DNA from 4 places in the Cellvibrio sp. QJXJ genome. Region 2 is predicted to be linked to each of the others. Evidence: predicted binding sites of a transcription regulator. Region 2 holds the regulator's gene; each other region holds the start of a gene.
What was found. The regulator sigma-54, encoded in region 2, starts transcription at its own class of promoters, with help from an activator protein. The targets are predictions, from matches to a motif close to TGGCACANNNNTTGCNNT.
Positions count from the first base shown of each region.

Region 1: a site for sigma-54 is predicted at 1,877-1,894, ahead of NNX04_RS04665 (flagellar basal body-associated FliL family protein). Genes of this name have one in related genera too.
Region 3: a site for sigma-54 is predicted at 2,014-2,031, ahead of NNX04_RS18550 (pilin). Genes of this name have one in related genera too.
Region 4: a site for sigma-54 is predicted at 1,130-1,147, ahead of NNX04_RS16575 (ammonium transporter). Genes of this name have one in related genera too.

Region 1 covers NZ_CP101662.1:1,086,261-1,089,660, forward strand. Annotated here, with positions in the region: gene fliN (flagellar motor switch protein FliN) at 1-215, opposite strand, end outside; gene fliM (flagellar motor switch protein FliM) at 205-1,260, opposite strand; gene NNX04_RS04665 (flagellar basal body-associated FliL family protein) at 1,271-1,828, opposite strand; gene NNX04_RS04670 (flagellar hook-length control protein FliK) at 2,064-3,400, opposite strand, start outside.
Region 2 covers NZ_CP101662.1:2,024,213-2,027,612, reverse strand. Annotated here, with positions in the region: gene rapZ (RNase adapter RapZ) at 1-205, opposite strand, end outside; gene ptsN (PTS IIA-like nitrogen regulatory protein PtsN) at 218-667, opposite strand; gene hpf (ribosome hibernation-promoting factor, HPF/YfiA family) at 744-1,034, opposite strand; gene NNX04_RS08805 (RNA polymerase factor sigma-54) at 1,139-2,791, opposite strand; gene lptB (LPS export ABC transporter ATP-binding protein) at 2,959-3,400, opposite strand, start outside.
Region 3 covers NZ_CP101662.1:4,285,246-4,288,645, forward strand. Annotated here, with positions in the region: gene NNX04_RS18535 (type II secretion system F family protein) at 1-36, opposite strand, end outside; gene pilB (type IV-A pilus assembly ATPase PilB) at 40-1,764, opposite strand; gene NNX04_RS18550 (pilin) at 2,081-2,623, shown strand; gene tfpZ (TfpX/TfpZ family type IV pilin accessory protein) at 2,699-3,400, shown strand, end outside.
Region 4 covers NZ_CP101662.1:3,846,750-3,850,149, forward strand. Annotated here, with positions in the region: gene NNX04_RS16575 (ammonium transporter) at 1-1,098, opposite strand, end outside; gene NNX04_RS16580 (polysaccharide lyase) at 1,266-2,048, opposite strand; gene NNX04_RS16585 (hypothetical protein) at 2,173-2,763, opposite strand; gene NNX04_RS16590 (hypothetical protein) at 2,929-3,400, opposite strand, start outside.

The sequences.
Region 1 (3,400 bases), 940 kb from region 2:
GTAATTGAGGTGCGCCCTACTTCCATGGAAATAGAAACAGGAATATCCAAAATCACATCCAGATCAGGGCTACCCGCTGCTTGCTTGAGCGGTTCGTTTTTTAATTCGTCAAAAGTAACCGCATTAGCCATAGCCTCATCCACATCGGCCTGTTCAGCCATCGCCGCAGCCCAATCGTCCGCCATTGAATCCTGATCGATATCATCACTTGCCATTTTTTTCACCCTTAGAAGCCGCGTGGCTTTCGCCTTTCATAGTTGCGATTTGTTCTGCCTTAGTGCCCGTAATATTGTAAGCACTACTGCGATCAATAAATTCACGAATTTTCAACGAGAGAAAACCGTTGGACTGCCCCAATTGCGTTCTGAACATGGGCACACCATTCGCCGTAAGTACGTGATAATCCGGGAACTCTACGGGAATAATGTCGCCTTCTTTTAAATCCACAATATCGCGCAAGGTAATATCGCGGCGCACTATGTCGCATTCCAAATCTACTTTGGCGGAGAGCACATCTTCGCGCAGCGCTTTTTCCCAGCGTTCATCATGTTCATCGCTATCGCTTTGTAAACCGGCATCCAATACTTCGCGAATGGGTTCAATCATGGAGTAAGGCACAGTAATGTGCATTTCACCCCCACCCCCATCCAGTTCAATATGGAAAGTGCTGACCACCACTACTTCACTCGGGCTAACAATATTGGCGAGTGATGGGTTTACTTCCGAGTGCACATATTCAAAATTGATGGGGAAAACGGCTTTCCAGGCTTCGGTTAAATCCACAAACGCCTGATTCAATACCATTTGCACCACCCGCAATTCCGTTGGCGTAAATTCGCGGCCTTCAATTTTTGCGTGACGGCCATCGCCACCAAAAAAATTGTCCACTAATTTAAATACCAAACGCGCATCCAGAATAATTAATGCCGTACCGCGCAGCGGGCGAAACTTCACCATATTTAAACTGGTAGGCACATAAAGTGTGTGCACGTATTCGCCAAACTTTTGAATTTGCACGCCGCCAACCGAAACATCGGCGGTGCGACGCAACAGGTTGAACATACTGATGCGAGTGTAACGCGCAAAACGTTCGTTGATCATTTCCAGCGTAGGCATACGCCCACGCACAATACGATCCTGACTGGTCAGGTCATAGGTTTTGACCGTACCCGGTTCTATGTCCGAGTCGGTATCTATATCGCCGTCATCGACACCATGAAGGAGCGCGTCAATTTCGTCTTGCGAGAGTAAATCTTGCACGGCGGTTTCCTTATTGCATTACAAAATTGGTGAACAGAACTTGCTCAACCGTCGCGAGCGGGACTTCTTTCTCGGGGTCGCTGGCAGCCAGTGCATCCTGTTCTTTTTTTAGCAGTGTTTGAATAACTACCAAGGAGTCGGCTTTAAGTTGCTCTTTACCTTCCGGCGTTTGCAACTCATCAAAATTTTTATTGCTTAACAACATCACCAAGCCGTTGCGAATAGCGGGCATGTGCAGGGTTAATAAACTTTCCAATGCCGGGTCGCGGTATAAAAGTGTAATCGCTGCCTGTAGATAACGCTGACGACCGTTAACGGTAAAGTTAATGGTGAAATTGGGGGTCATTTCAAAATAAATAGCCGGAGCTAAGGTAGGTGCAGGTGCTTCATCAGCGGCTGGAGTTTCGGCGGCGGGTGGTGACAACATTTTAAGCGCAATCACAGTCCCCCCCACAGAAAGCGTAACCAGTGCCACAGCCACACCAATCATCAATAGGAGTTTTTTCTTTTTCTTGGTTGCATCGGCATCAGCGCCGGCATCGTTTGCTTTTTTGGGGGCCTGAGCCATGTCAAAACTCCGTCACTTTCTTGGGCTAATAGCGGACTTAAAAGGGGTCGAGCAATACTTATGCCAGTATCGCCCTAGGAAGCTTAGCAGTGGAACCGGGCTTTGCGAAGTTTAGCGCGGGAAATAGCCTATAAAAGCGAGAAAAAACAATGCGCTAGCGTGCGCCCTGAATCAGGGGCACACGCCAGAATGCTTATGCAATGGAGGATTGAGTGTTTAAGAAAGAAAGTTTGGATCAGGCGTAATGATCCACCAAGCGATTAGACACAAGTATCGAACTGGTTAATGGCGCAAGCTCCTCATCCTCTGCAGCTGATGTTTCATTTTTTCTCGATTCACCCCGCTCCTGATCTTGCTGGGCAAACGATTTATCCGAGACATCAACATCCACCAGATTTAACCCCTGTTCCGAAAACATCTCGCGCAAGCGGTTTAATTGTTGATCCAATACTTCGCGCACCGCAGGGTGAGGACTGGTGAAGCTGACGTTTACCTGCTCCTGATTAACGCTGACTCTCACCTGCATCGGCCCCAGCTCGGGTGGGTCGAGGCGAATTTCTGCTGCACTGACATTTTGCGCCGCCAGCCATAACACCCGCTCACCTACCGCCTGACCCCATTGCGGTTGCCCAAGAGTGACCGGCACACCGGTTTGCACCACAAAACTTCGTGCCGCCGGTGACTGGGCTTCATTCAAGCGACTGAGCGCCTCCACGGCAGGAGCCGCAGCAGTTAATGCCTTGGGCAAATCCCCTGCCGGTGAGCCTTTATCCAGCGAGCTGGCACTGGCTTCAGCCAGCTTGTTCATAATGGTTTTGGCGTTCAGTAACAGCAAATCGGGGTTATCTGACACCTCCCCATCAGCCACTAACAATTCTGAATCACCCTCTTGTGAAAGCGCCAAGGTTTCCCCTTCCGCCATCAACTCAGGGGTTAGCAAGTTTGTAGATACGCCATTATTAGCCAGCGGTGTTAGGGGTGACGCTGCAGTACCACTGAGGAGCGTACCAGACATAGCTGCCAACTGATTAGCAAATGCTGGAGGCAATATCACCTCAGTATCAGCTGCCGGGTTTAACACCCCCGCAAGCTGAAGCTCAGACAACAATTCCGGCGTAGTTTCAGCAAGCGAAATTCCCGGTTGTTCCAGGCTCAGCAGAAAACCCTCTATATTTTCTTCCAGCGGCAGGCTGGTAGCATCGGTATTTGTGACGATTAGCTGGTCATCAACCAATTCCGTTAGGAGCGCGGCTTCTGTATCTGTCGATAGTCCAGATGCTAACCCCTCCTCAACTAATACCTCTTCAGTGAGTTGCTCGCCCTCTGTAGCAGACACTTTCGCTTTAGGGGACTGATGGTCGTTAGTGGTTGAATGAGAGCTGTCGGAGGCAGGCGTTGTTGCTGCGGGACGCTCCTGGTGGTTATCGCTACGGGCGCGGGCTTGCGCAGGAATATCAGGCTTTGGTTCTTGCACGTCAGGGCGATGTGAATCGGTGCGCGCATGAGGTTCGGCACGGGCTGCCGTTGGTTCAGGCTTGCGGGCGGCAACTTTTGGCCGCAGCTGCTCCAGGG
Region 2 (3,400 bases):
TATTCAGATCCTGCCAGGCGTTGCGCACATCAATGCCGATTGCAAAACGCTGTTGGTCATCTTTATGAATTTGTATTTGTGCAACCAGCGCGGGTAGCAGGCTGACTGGTAGATTGTCGATGCAGTTAAAGCCCACATCTTCAAGGACATGCAGGGCGGTACTTTTTCCTGAGCCTGAAAGCCCGCTTACAATCACGAGGTGCATGGTATTGACCTGCTAAGGCGCTATAGCGACCTGATAAAGTGCGGCATCGCTATCGGCAGCACGCAAACGCTGGCGATAGTCAGCATTATTCAGCGCCCCAGCCAGAGCGGCCAGTGTTTGTAGGTGCTCATCATGAGCATCTTCGGGCACTAACATGGCGAAGAGAATGTCCACAGGCTGGGAATCTATGGCATCAAAGTCAATCGGGTCAGCCAATGTCAGGAGTGCACCGATCGTGCCGCTGCAGTTTTCAACCCTGCAATGCGGAATGGCAATGCCGTGTCCTATACCGGTTGAGCCAAGTCGCTCGCGACCAATCAAACGGCGAAATAACTCATCGGCATCAATGCCAGGAACATCCTGTGCGATGGCGTTGGCCAGTAGTTCCAGAGCACGTTTTTTGCTGCCGCCTTCAACGGCACACAAGGTTCGGCCGGGGCTAATAAGATTTTGAATTTGCATGGTAGGAGGTGATTACCAGGAATCTCTCAATTGTTGAGGCAGTGAGCGGAGATGATCTCGCTGCCTCCAGGGTGGGTTAGCGATGACTGCGCATCTTTTCTTTGTGCTTAATTAATTGGCGATCCAGCTTATCGGCCAATGAATCAATTGCTGCGTACAGATCTTCGTGAGTGGCATCCGCAAACAAATCTTTGCCGCTGACATGGATGGTTGCTTCTGCTTTTTGAATCAACTTGTCGACGGAGAGGATGACGTGAGTACTGGTAATGCGATCGTGGTGGTGGCTCAGGCGCTCAATTTTGCTGCTGACATAGTCTTTCAGCGAATCGGTAACTTCCAAATGATGACCACTGATGTTTATTTGCATAGATACTTCCTCTCGATAGAAACAAAATGGTTGTGATCAGCACAACCTAACAGCTCGTCCGTGATTTTCTTCCGAATTTCGTATTTATAACCGGTTAATGATAATTAAATGGTTTTGCGCTCATTAGAGGGTGGAATATTCAGCGACTCGCGATATTTTGCAATGGTACGACGCGCTACCTGAATTCCCTGTTCCGCGAGCAGGTCGGTGATTTTGCTGTCGCTCAACGGTTTTTTGGGGTTTTCCGCACTCACCAACTTTTTAATAATTGCGCGAATCGCTGTTGAAGAGCACTCGCCGCCGCTATCGGTACTAACATGGCTGGAGAAAAAGTATTTCAGTTCGAAGATACCCTGCGGTGTGTGCATATATTTCTGGGTGGTTACCCGCGAAATAGTGGATTCATGCATCTCAACAATTTCAGCAATATCGTGCAGCACCAGCGGCTTCATAGCCTCGGGGCCGTAATCGAGAAACCCGCGTTGTTTTTCCACAATACAACTGGCTACTTTAAGCAGAGTCTCATTGCGGCTCTGTAAACTTTTCAGGAACCAGCGGGCTTCTTGCAAATTATCCTTGAGAAATGTGTTGTCGCTGCTCGAGTCCGCGCGCTTTACCATGGAGGCATAATTGGAATTGATACGCAGGCGCGGTGCAATTTCCGGGTTTAATTCAACAATCCAGCGGCCATCGCGCTTTTCAACGAACACATCCGGTACTACATATTCCGTGTCACCACTGGCAATAATATCGCCTGGGCGAGGGTTTAGGCTTTGGATCAGGGTGATGGCCTGGCTCAACTCGGCCTCTTTCAGTTTGGTGCGGCGCATTAACTGACGGTAGTCGCGACTACCCAATATAGGCAAGTAAAGTTTGGCGATTAATTTTGCCGAATCCAAAAAGGGTGTTTTGGGGTCAAACTGTTGTAACTGCACCAATAAACATTCAGATAAGTTTTGGCTGCACACACCGCAGGGATCAAACTGCTGCAGCCGGTGTTGAACTGCAACAACTTCATCCAGTTCCAGCTCTTCAAAATCGCCACGCATTCCTTCGAATATTTCTTCGATGGTAATAGACAGCATGCCGCTGGGTTCAACCGCGTCGATAATTGCCATCGCTAACACCCGGTCGCGATCTGACATGGGCGTTAAATTGAGTTGCCACATCAAATGATCATAGAGTGAGTCGGTAACGGCGCGACGACTTTCAAAATCATTGTCTTCATTGTCGTAGTTGCTGGAGCTGCCGGTTGATGAGGTTTGGTAAACATCGTCCCAGCTGGTATCTACCGGTAAATCGCTGGGAATCGAGTCGCTCCAGTCACCGCTGTCGGCGCTGAAACTATCGCCTTCACCATAGACATCGCTATCACCAAAGGATTCCCCATCGCTAAAGCTTTCGCCCTCGCCAAAACTTTCAGATTCGCCGTAGCCTGGTTCGTTGAAGTTATCAGCGGTTGATGACGAGAAATTGTCGCTGGCACTGAAGTCGGCGCTATTGTCGGTGCCGGATTCTGCAGCAATTTCCTGCTGGCGGGTGTAATCAATCTTATCGTCCGCGCTGCCTTCGTAATCGCTGCTGGTAGTTGCTGAGTCAAAACCTTCCTCAACTTCCAGCATGGGATTGGATTCGAGCGCTTCCTGGATTTCCTGTTGAAGATCCAGCGTGGAGAGCTGCAAAAGACGTATCGCCTGTTGCAGTTGGGGAGTCATTGTCAGCTGTTGGCCGAGTTTAAGCTGGAGAGATTGTTTCATTGTTGTAGCAACAAACCCTTATTTAACGCGGGATGGAAAACATCTGTTAGGTGGAGTTTAGTCAGGGTTTGCGCTTCAAGCAACATACTTAAGCAAGCTTTATGCCTAGTAGCCAAATAATATTACTTGTCAAGTTGTTTGTCGGGTAGTTAAAGAGTTTGTTGAACTTACAGGCGAAAGTGTTCGCCCAGATAGACTTCGCGGACTTTGCTGTTACTCAACACTGTATCGGCATCACCTTCGGCAATAATGTGCCCTTCGCTTACGATATAGGCAGTCTCGCAGATGTCCAAGGTCTCGCGTACATTGTGGTCGGTAATAAGAACGCCAATCCCGCGATCTTTGAGGTGACGGACTATTTCTTTGATGTCGTTAACCGAAATCGGGTCAACACCCGCAAAGGGTTCATCGAGCAGGATAAATTTAGGGTCTGTCGCCAGTGCGCGGGCGATTTCTACCCGGCGCCGCTCACCACCTGAGAGTGCCATGCCAAGGCTGTCGCGAATATGGGTGATGTGAAATTCGTTTAGCAGTGCTTCCAGTTTTTCTGCGCGTGCTTCCCGATTCAGGTCTTTGCGAGTCTCAAGGATCGCCATAATGTTATCGGCG
Region 3 (3,400 bases), 2.3 Mb from region 2:
TGTGCTGGCCGATTTTGTTGTCGTAGTTAATGCCATGGATTAATCCTTGGTGACTCGGTTGGCCTCTTCGAGGCTGGTTAGTCCCATTGCAACTTTGCGCAATGCAGATACCCGTAAATTATTAAAACCCGCTTCTTTGGCGGCGCGTGCAATTTGCAGTGAATTGCCGCCTTCCATTATAAGGTTGGCAATTGTTGGGGTGATGCGAACCACTTCATATACCCCCACGCGCCCTTTATAACCGTTATTGCACTTCTCGCAGCCGCCGGGGTGAAACAATTGAAATTCCGCCCGAGGAATCCCAATTTCATCAAAACCTTCTTGGGTAAGGATGTCGGCAGGAATATCGATTGCTGGCTTTTTGCAGGCACTACACAGTCTGCGCGCCAGCCGCTGAGCAATAATCAAACTCACACTGGTTGCTACGTTAAATGCAGGTACACCCATATTCAACAAGCGCGTCAAGGTTTCCGGCGCAGAGTTGGTGTGCAGGGTAGATAAAACCAAGTGACCTGTTTGTGAGGCTTTAATTGCAATTTCAGCGGTTTCAAGGTCGCGAATTTCCCCTACCATAATCACGTCAGGATCCTGACGCAAGAAGGAGCGTAGTGCTTCAGCAAATGTAAGGCCTACGCGCGAGTTCATCTGAACCTGGTTAATACCTTCAAGGTTAATCTCCACTGGATCTTCTGCAGTAGAAATATTCACTTCGCTGGTATTCAAAATATTTAAACCGGTATAGAGCGACACGGTTTTACCACTACCCGTTGGGCCTGTTACCAGAATCATGCCCTGCGATTGAGATAGTGCATCCATATAGAGTTTTTTCTGCTCGTCTTCATAACCTAATGCATCAATCCCCAATTTGGCGGAGCTGGGATCGAGAATACGCAATACAATTTTCTCGCCGAACAAGGTGGGCAGGGTATTTACCCGGAAGTCGATAGCGCGAGTTTTGGAAACTTTTAATTTTATGCGGCCGTCTTGTGGCAAGCGACGTTCAGAAATATCCATTTGCGACATTACTTTCAGCCGCGCTGCCATACGAAATGCAAGGTTTACCGGCGGGCGAGACACCTCGTGTAAAACACCATCGGTACGAAAGCGGATGCGGTAGCTTTTTTCATAGGGTTCAAAGTGAATATCAGAGGCACCGCCTTTAATTGCATCCAATAAAACTTTATTGATGTATTTAACAATAGGAGCTTCATCGGTCTCACTGGTGTCATCATGTGTTGCCGTGTCGCTAACGGCCTGAACATCCAATTCGTCCATATCGTCATCAAGGCCACCTAATGCATCACCAAGTGATTCCTCTTGCGAGTTTAGGTATTTATCAATAGCAATCTGAAGTTTGTCTGCCTCCACTAGGACAGCTTCAGTATTAATCCCTGTATTGAATTTAATTTCATCCAGTGCATGCAAATCGGTAGGGTCGGTGACAGCAAGAAAAAGGCGGTTTCCGCGGCGCGCAATAGGTAAAGTGTGGTGTTTGCGGATCAGTTTATCGTCAACTAGTTTTTGCGGAATCATCTCCTTGTTAAGCGCGTTTAAATCGAAAACAGGTGATCCGAACTCTTCAGATGCAATCAACGCCAGTGTGCGCGCATCCACTATGCCATTGGCAACCAAGTGTTGTGCGAAGGGAATTTTATCTTTCTTTGCTTGCGCGACGGCTTTTGTTGCCAGCTCAATCTCTAAAATGCTGTCGGCGACAAGTCTGCGAGCCAGTCCATTTAATGACACAGGTGTTGGATTATTCATCTGTTATGCCATAGGTTACGAGTGTTATAAATAAAACGATTATTTGTGCCAATACTACCTCAACTCTAGCAGCTAACAACCCGCAGGCCTAACCTAACTCGCCAAATTAGCTAATGTTTTTCTATGGGTGACAAAAAATGTCAATTAATGCCTGTTTGTGGAGTGGGCTGGTCTTCAAACCATCAGGAAAAAGTTGCTTTCTGTGATTAATGTCTCGCAATATTGCGTTTTTCGTGTCTTGTAGTCGGTTGGCACAGCTGTTGCTAAACTCATTCTGTGTGTTGTTTAAAAATCAATAATCCTCCGGAGTTTAATTATGAAAAAAGCAATCCAGAAAGGTTTCACCTTGATCGAACTGATGATCGTTGTAGCTATTATCGGTATTTTGGCTGCAGTAGCTCTGCCTGCGTATCAGGATTACACCGTTCGTGCGCGTGTGACTGAAGGTGTTGGTTTGGCGGGTAGTGCCAAACAATTGATCGGTACTGATGCAAATACTACTGCTGAGTTGACTGCTCTGGCTAATACTTACAATGCGCAAGTTAATGGTAACGGTGCGTCAAGTAAATATGTAACTAGTGTGCAGATCACGCCGGCTTCAGGTGTGGTTACAGTTTTGTTTAATCCTGCGAACGTTGGTGGTTTCCAAGCCGGTAGTGATACGTTGGTATACACTCCTTATGTAACTAACAATGCGGGTGCTGTTGTTCTTTTGGCTGCTGCTTTGGCAGCAACCGAATCTGGTCCGATAGATTGGGCTTGTGCGTCAGATTCAAATGCTGTTGCTACGGCGCGTGGATTCGCCAACGTGTCGCCAGGTACTCTGCCTGCTCGTTTTGCGCCAAGCGAATGTCGTTAATTTTAATAGTTGCATGTTCACAAAAAAGGCGCTTAGGCGCCTTTTTTGTTTTTTCTTTTTGGTGGGGGTTCTGGTATGTGGGTAGCTAAATGTGTTGCTGCGGCTAAACACAGTTTGGTAACACTGGTGTGTGCTATCGTGACCTATATTCTGGTCTTTTATGTTTGGTATCCCGATGTGTTTGCGCGGCTTATGCCGGGGACAAAATTATTTTTGCTGGTGTTGTGTGTAGAGGTGGTGCTGGGGCCTTGCATATCCTTGGTAATTTTTAATCCGGCCAAGTCCAGGCGTGAGTTAGTTGTTGATTATTTAGTTGTCGGTTCCATTCAGCTTGGTGCTTTGGTCTATGGCGTTTTGAGTGTTGTTGATTCACGCCCTGTTTATGTTGTTTTTGTTAAAGACCGCTTGGAAATTGTTTCTGCTGCTGAGCTGGATAAGTCTGATTTGCTGGAGGCATCTTCACAGCAATTTTCTGAAATACCATGGTCTGGTCTAAGATTTATTTGTGTTCGTGAGCCGCGTGATACGGCAGAAAAAGAGCGGCTGTTATTCGATGAAATACCGTCAGGAAAGGATGTTCAGCATTTGCCTCGTTTCTATCGCGAATGTGATAAAAACGAGCTTTCGCAGCGTGCCTTTGCAATATCAAAGCTTAAATCTATTGCTGCGATGAGAGACATGGATGCGGTTAGCTCTGAGCTCATGAAGCTTGATGATAATAAAATCTGGCTACCTATAATGGGCAAAATGGGTGTTTGGGTGGCAATTTTTGATCGG
Region 4 (3,400 bases), 1.8 Mb from region 2:
CATATCAAACATGTCGCCCGCATAAAAAATTCCCGCTGCCAATGTGCCCCAAGCGCCGCAAAAACCATGTACGCTCACTGCATCCACTACGTCGTCGATTTTGCAACTGGTTAATAATTTCGGGCCGAGGAAACTAATAACACCGGCGATCACTCCGGTGAGCATGGCAAACAGCGGCTCCATGGTGGCGCAACCCGCGGTGATACCAACCAGACCGCCGAGGCTGCCATTGACCGTGCCGGTTAATAAAATCGCCTGCTTACATAATTTGCTGATGAGCATATAACCCAGCGCGCCGCTGCAGGCCGCCAAGTGAGTATTCAGTGCGATTTTGCCGATGCTGCTATTGGCCGCCACCGTGGAGCCGGCGTTAAAACCAAACCAACCGAACCAGAGAATAAATCCGCCCAGTGCGACCATGGTTAAGTTGTGGCCGGGAATACGTCGCGCTTCCCCGCTGTGACTAAAACGGCCGAGGCGCGGCCCTAAAATTATCACGGCGGCCAAGGCAATCCAGCCGCCCATGGAATGCACAACCGTTGAGCCTGCAAAGTCGATAAACCCCATCGCTTTGAGCCAGCCATCGCCTTCGTAATTACTGCCCCATGCCCAGCTGCCAAATACGGGGTAGATGAACCCGGCAATCACGCAGGCGCCAATTAAATACGCATAAAAATGCACGCGCTCTGCCATGGCGCCGCTGGCGATTGTTGTTGTGGTAGCGGCAAACATCATTTGAAAAAATAAAAAGGTCCAATCCCAATCACTTAAATCTGCCGGTAAAAAATGACTACTGCCAAACCAGCCGGTAGTATTAATACCAAACATCAATCCGTAACCCAGTGCCCAAAAAATTAAACTGCACACGCACACATCCATGTAATTTTTCATAATGACATTCACCGCATTTTTCGCGCGCGACATGCCACTTTCCACCAGCGCAAAACCGGCCTGCATAAAAAACACAAGAACACCTGCGAGCACCACCCAACTGCTGTTAAGTGAGCTGCTTAAATCGGCGATGGAAGTTTCGCTGGCATGACTGCCGGCACTGAGCGAGGAGAGAAAGAAAGCAAGTGCAAGATAAACGAATCGCATAAGCACCACCTTTGATATGAATGAAGGTAGTTTTGCAACTCATGTGCCATTTAGGGTGGCCGCCCAACGGCGTGCTTTAGTTGAGACGTAGCAATGAAATTTGATAGTCCACTGCACTTTTGTTGTGCTTTTTATTTTGTATGGTGCATCGCATTGCACTGAAATGATCAGTGCGATACGGTCGCTGTTGGTTGGCAGGTTTTGCCTATCAAATAACGATTGCGTTCCAACAACTCGGTGAGGTTGTCAGTTTGCAGGGCACCATCAATTAATATTTCTTCGGTGCTGTTTTCCTGGCTGCGCAGAATGCCGATTTGGGTAAACATCAGGGCGTCTTTTACTGGCAGGGTTTGGAAATTATTTTTGCCCATGTGTTTGCCGTTGACCCAGACTTCGGTTGAACCCAGTTTTGGGTTTGTTGACCAGTGAATATGCAAGGCGACGCGGTGCCATTGGCCGGGTGCGGCGCCCTTGGGCAATTTCCACAGCACATTTTTTGCGGCAGTTTCCTGAAAACTCAATTCGCTGCCGTGAATGTTGAAGCGAAACATTTGTTGCCAGCTTTTGTCGGATTCCCAATAACCCAATTCGTGTTTGTGTTTGCTCAATTCTTTCGGCAAATAAAAACTAAACGCAAAAAAAGCATCGCTCCCTTCCTGTGTCCCGCCTTCATTGTTTTCACCTACCGTATAGCGATGGTGAAATTCACTGCGGTTCAAATCTTTATTGCCGTGCCACAAAAATGATTCATCACCGGTGAGTGTGATTTTTCCGGCGTACTTGCCGTCAAATACGCAGTCTGAAATCACCGAATGTCCTGCGGGATTAATCGGTGTGCTCCACTGGCTTATATCGCCGGTTTCAAAATCACCCTGCCAGAGAATACTGGCGCTGGCATTGAGTGTGTAAAAACATAAGGCTAGGGTTGCTGCTTGGAGTGCTTGTTTCATGGGCGTTATTTTCTTTGGCTGTAGGGTTGTTGCGATAATTAAGTCTTACATGTAGCTTGCCTGCTCTGCTTTTTATCGCTAGTGGATAGCAGTCGCCAAATGCGAATGCTTTCCGCAGCTAGGCTTACAGAAGGGCAGAGTTCTCTGTGATGTATTTTTTCATTTCTTCGCGGTTGATCCTAAACTCAACTTCACATTGCAAGGTTTCTTGGTCATCACTTTTGTTCACAAAAACCACATCATGTCTTGTTAAGTAGAAGTAACCTGATTCGGTTGGGCACCCCTCCTCTATTTGCTTTATTTTTAATGCTTTGGTCAGGCCGCTATTAAGCTTTTTATTTAACTCTACACTCATGCTGCGTTCAATTTCATTATTGATTTCAATTTCTTCGCCAGTTTTCAAGTTGTATGTTATTGCGCCGGTTCTACCTTTAGTATACGGCATTCCAGGGCAGTACCAAGAGTCTGAAAACTTGAGGCTGAAAATTTTGCCATTTGTCAGAGTAACTTCTGCATGAAATTGTTTATCCCCATTTTGATCATCGCATTGAAACTCTGTGGTCATTTGTAAAATGGAAGCATTGATTTTCTTAATTGTTGGGCTGTTGTTTAATATTACTGGGTATTCGATATTTGTTTTCCAGTGTCCCATGGGAGAAGCGTCATCTTCTCTAGTGAAGAATATAGTTTTTGTTTCGTATGTTTCCTCTTTCAATATAGGCTCGGCGTTTGGTTTGCATGAGCACAATAGGGGAATTAAGAAAGCAAGGATTCGAAGTGTTATTTTTGCGTCATGCATATTTTTTGTATTCGGGGAGGAACTAGTTGCTATCAAATGCCCAAAATTTTGGGCATTTGATGATTGCTGGTGAGGTTAGTTTTATTCTTCTAAAGGACGATCCAGTTCTTTTTTTAATTCAAGTGCCTTTTTTTTGCTTTCTTCCAATCGTTGATAAATGTTTGGCCCAAAAAGAGGGATTAATAATTTATCTTTATGTAATGCCAGGGTTTCATTGTTGGTGGTGTTCAGCCAGTCTTTTTCGACGGCATTTTTAATAGGGTTATTCGAAATGAAATTTACCCGTAAGCTATCTTCTATTGGTTGTGTTGTTTTGTCTGCAACCTCAAAAAACTCATGGGAGGAAATATTTTGATTGGGGCTGTAGGTAAATGTCAGCTCTAAATACGCATCGGAAGTGAGTGGCATGACAAAGCCAATTATTATTTGATTTAAGGGGGCTGATACACTGTATCCTATCCATTTTTGATCATTATAGGTGTAGTCACGATAATGTGATCGCAATTGATCGCCAACTAATGAGCCAATTCCAAAGTGATATGCATTTTCTTCG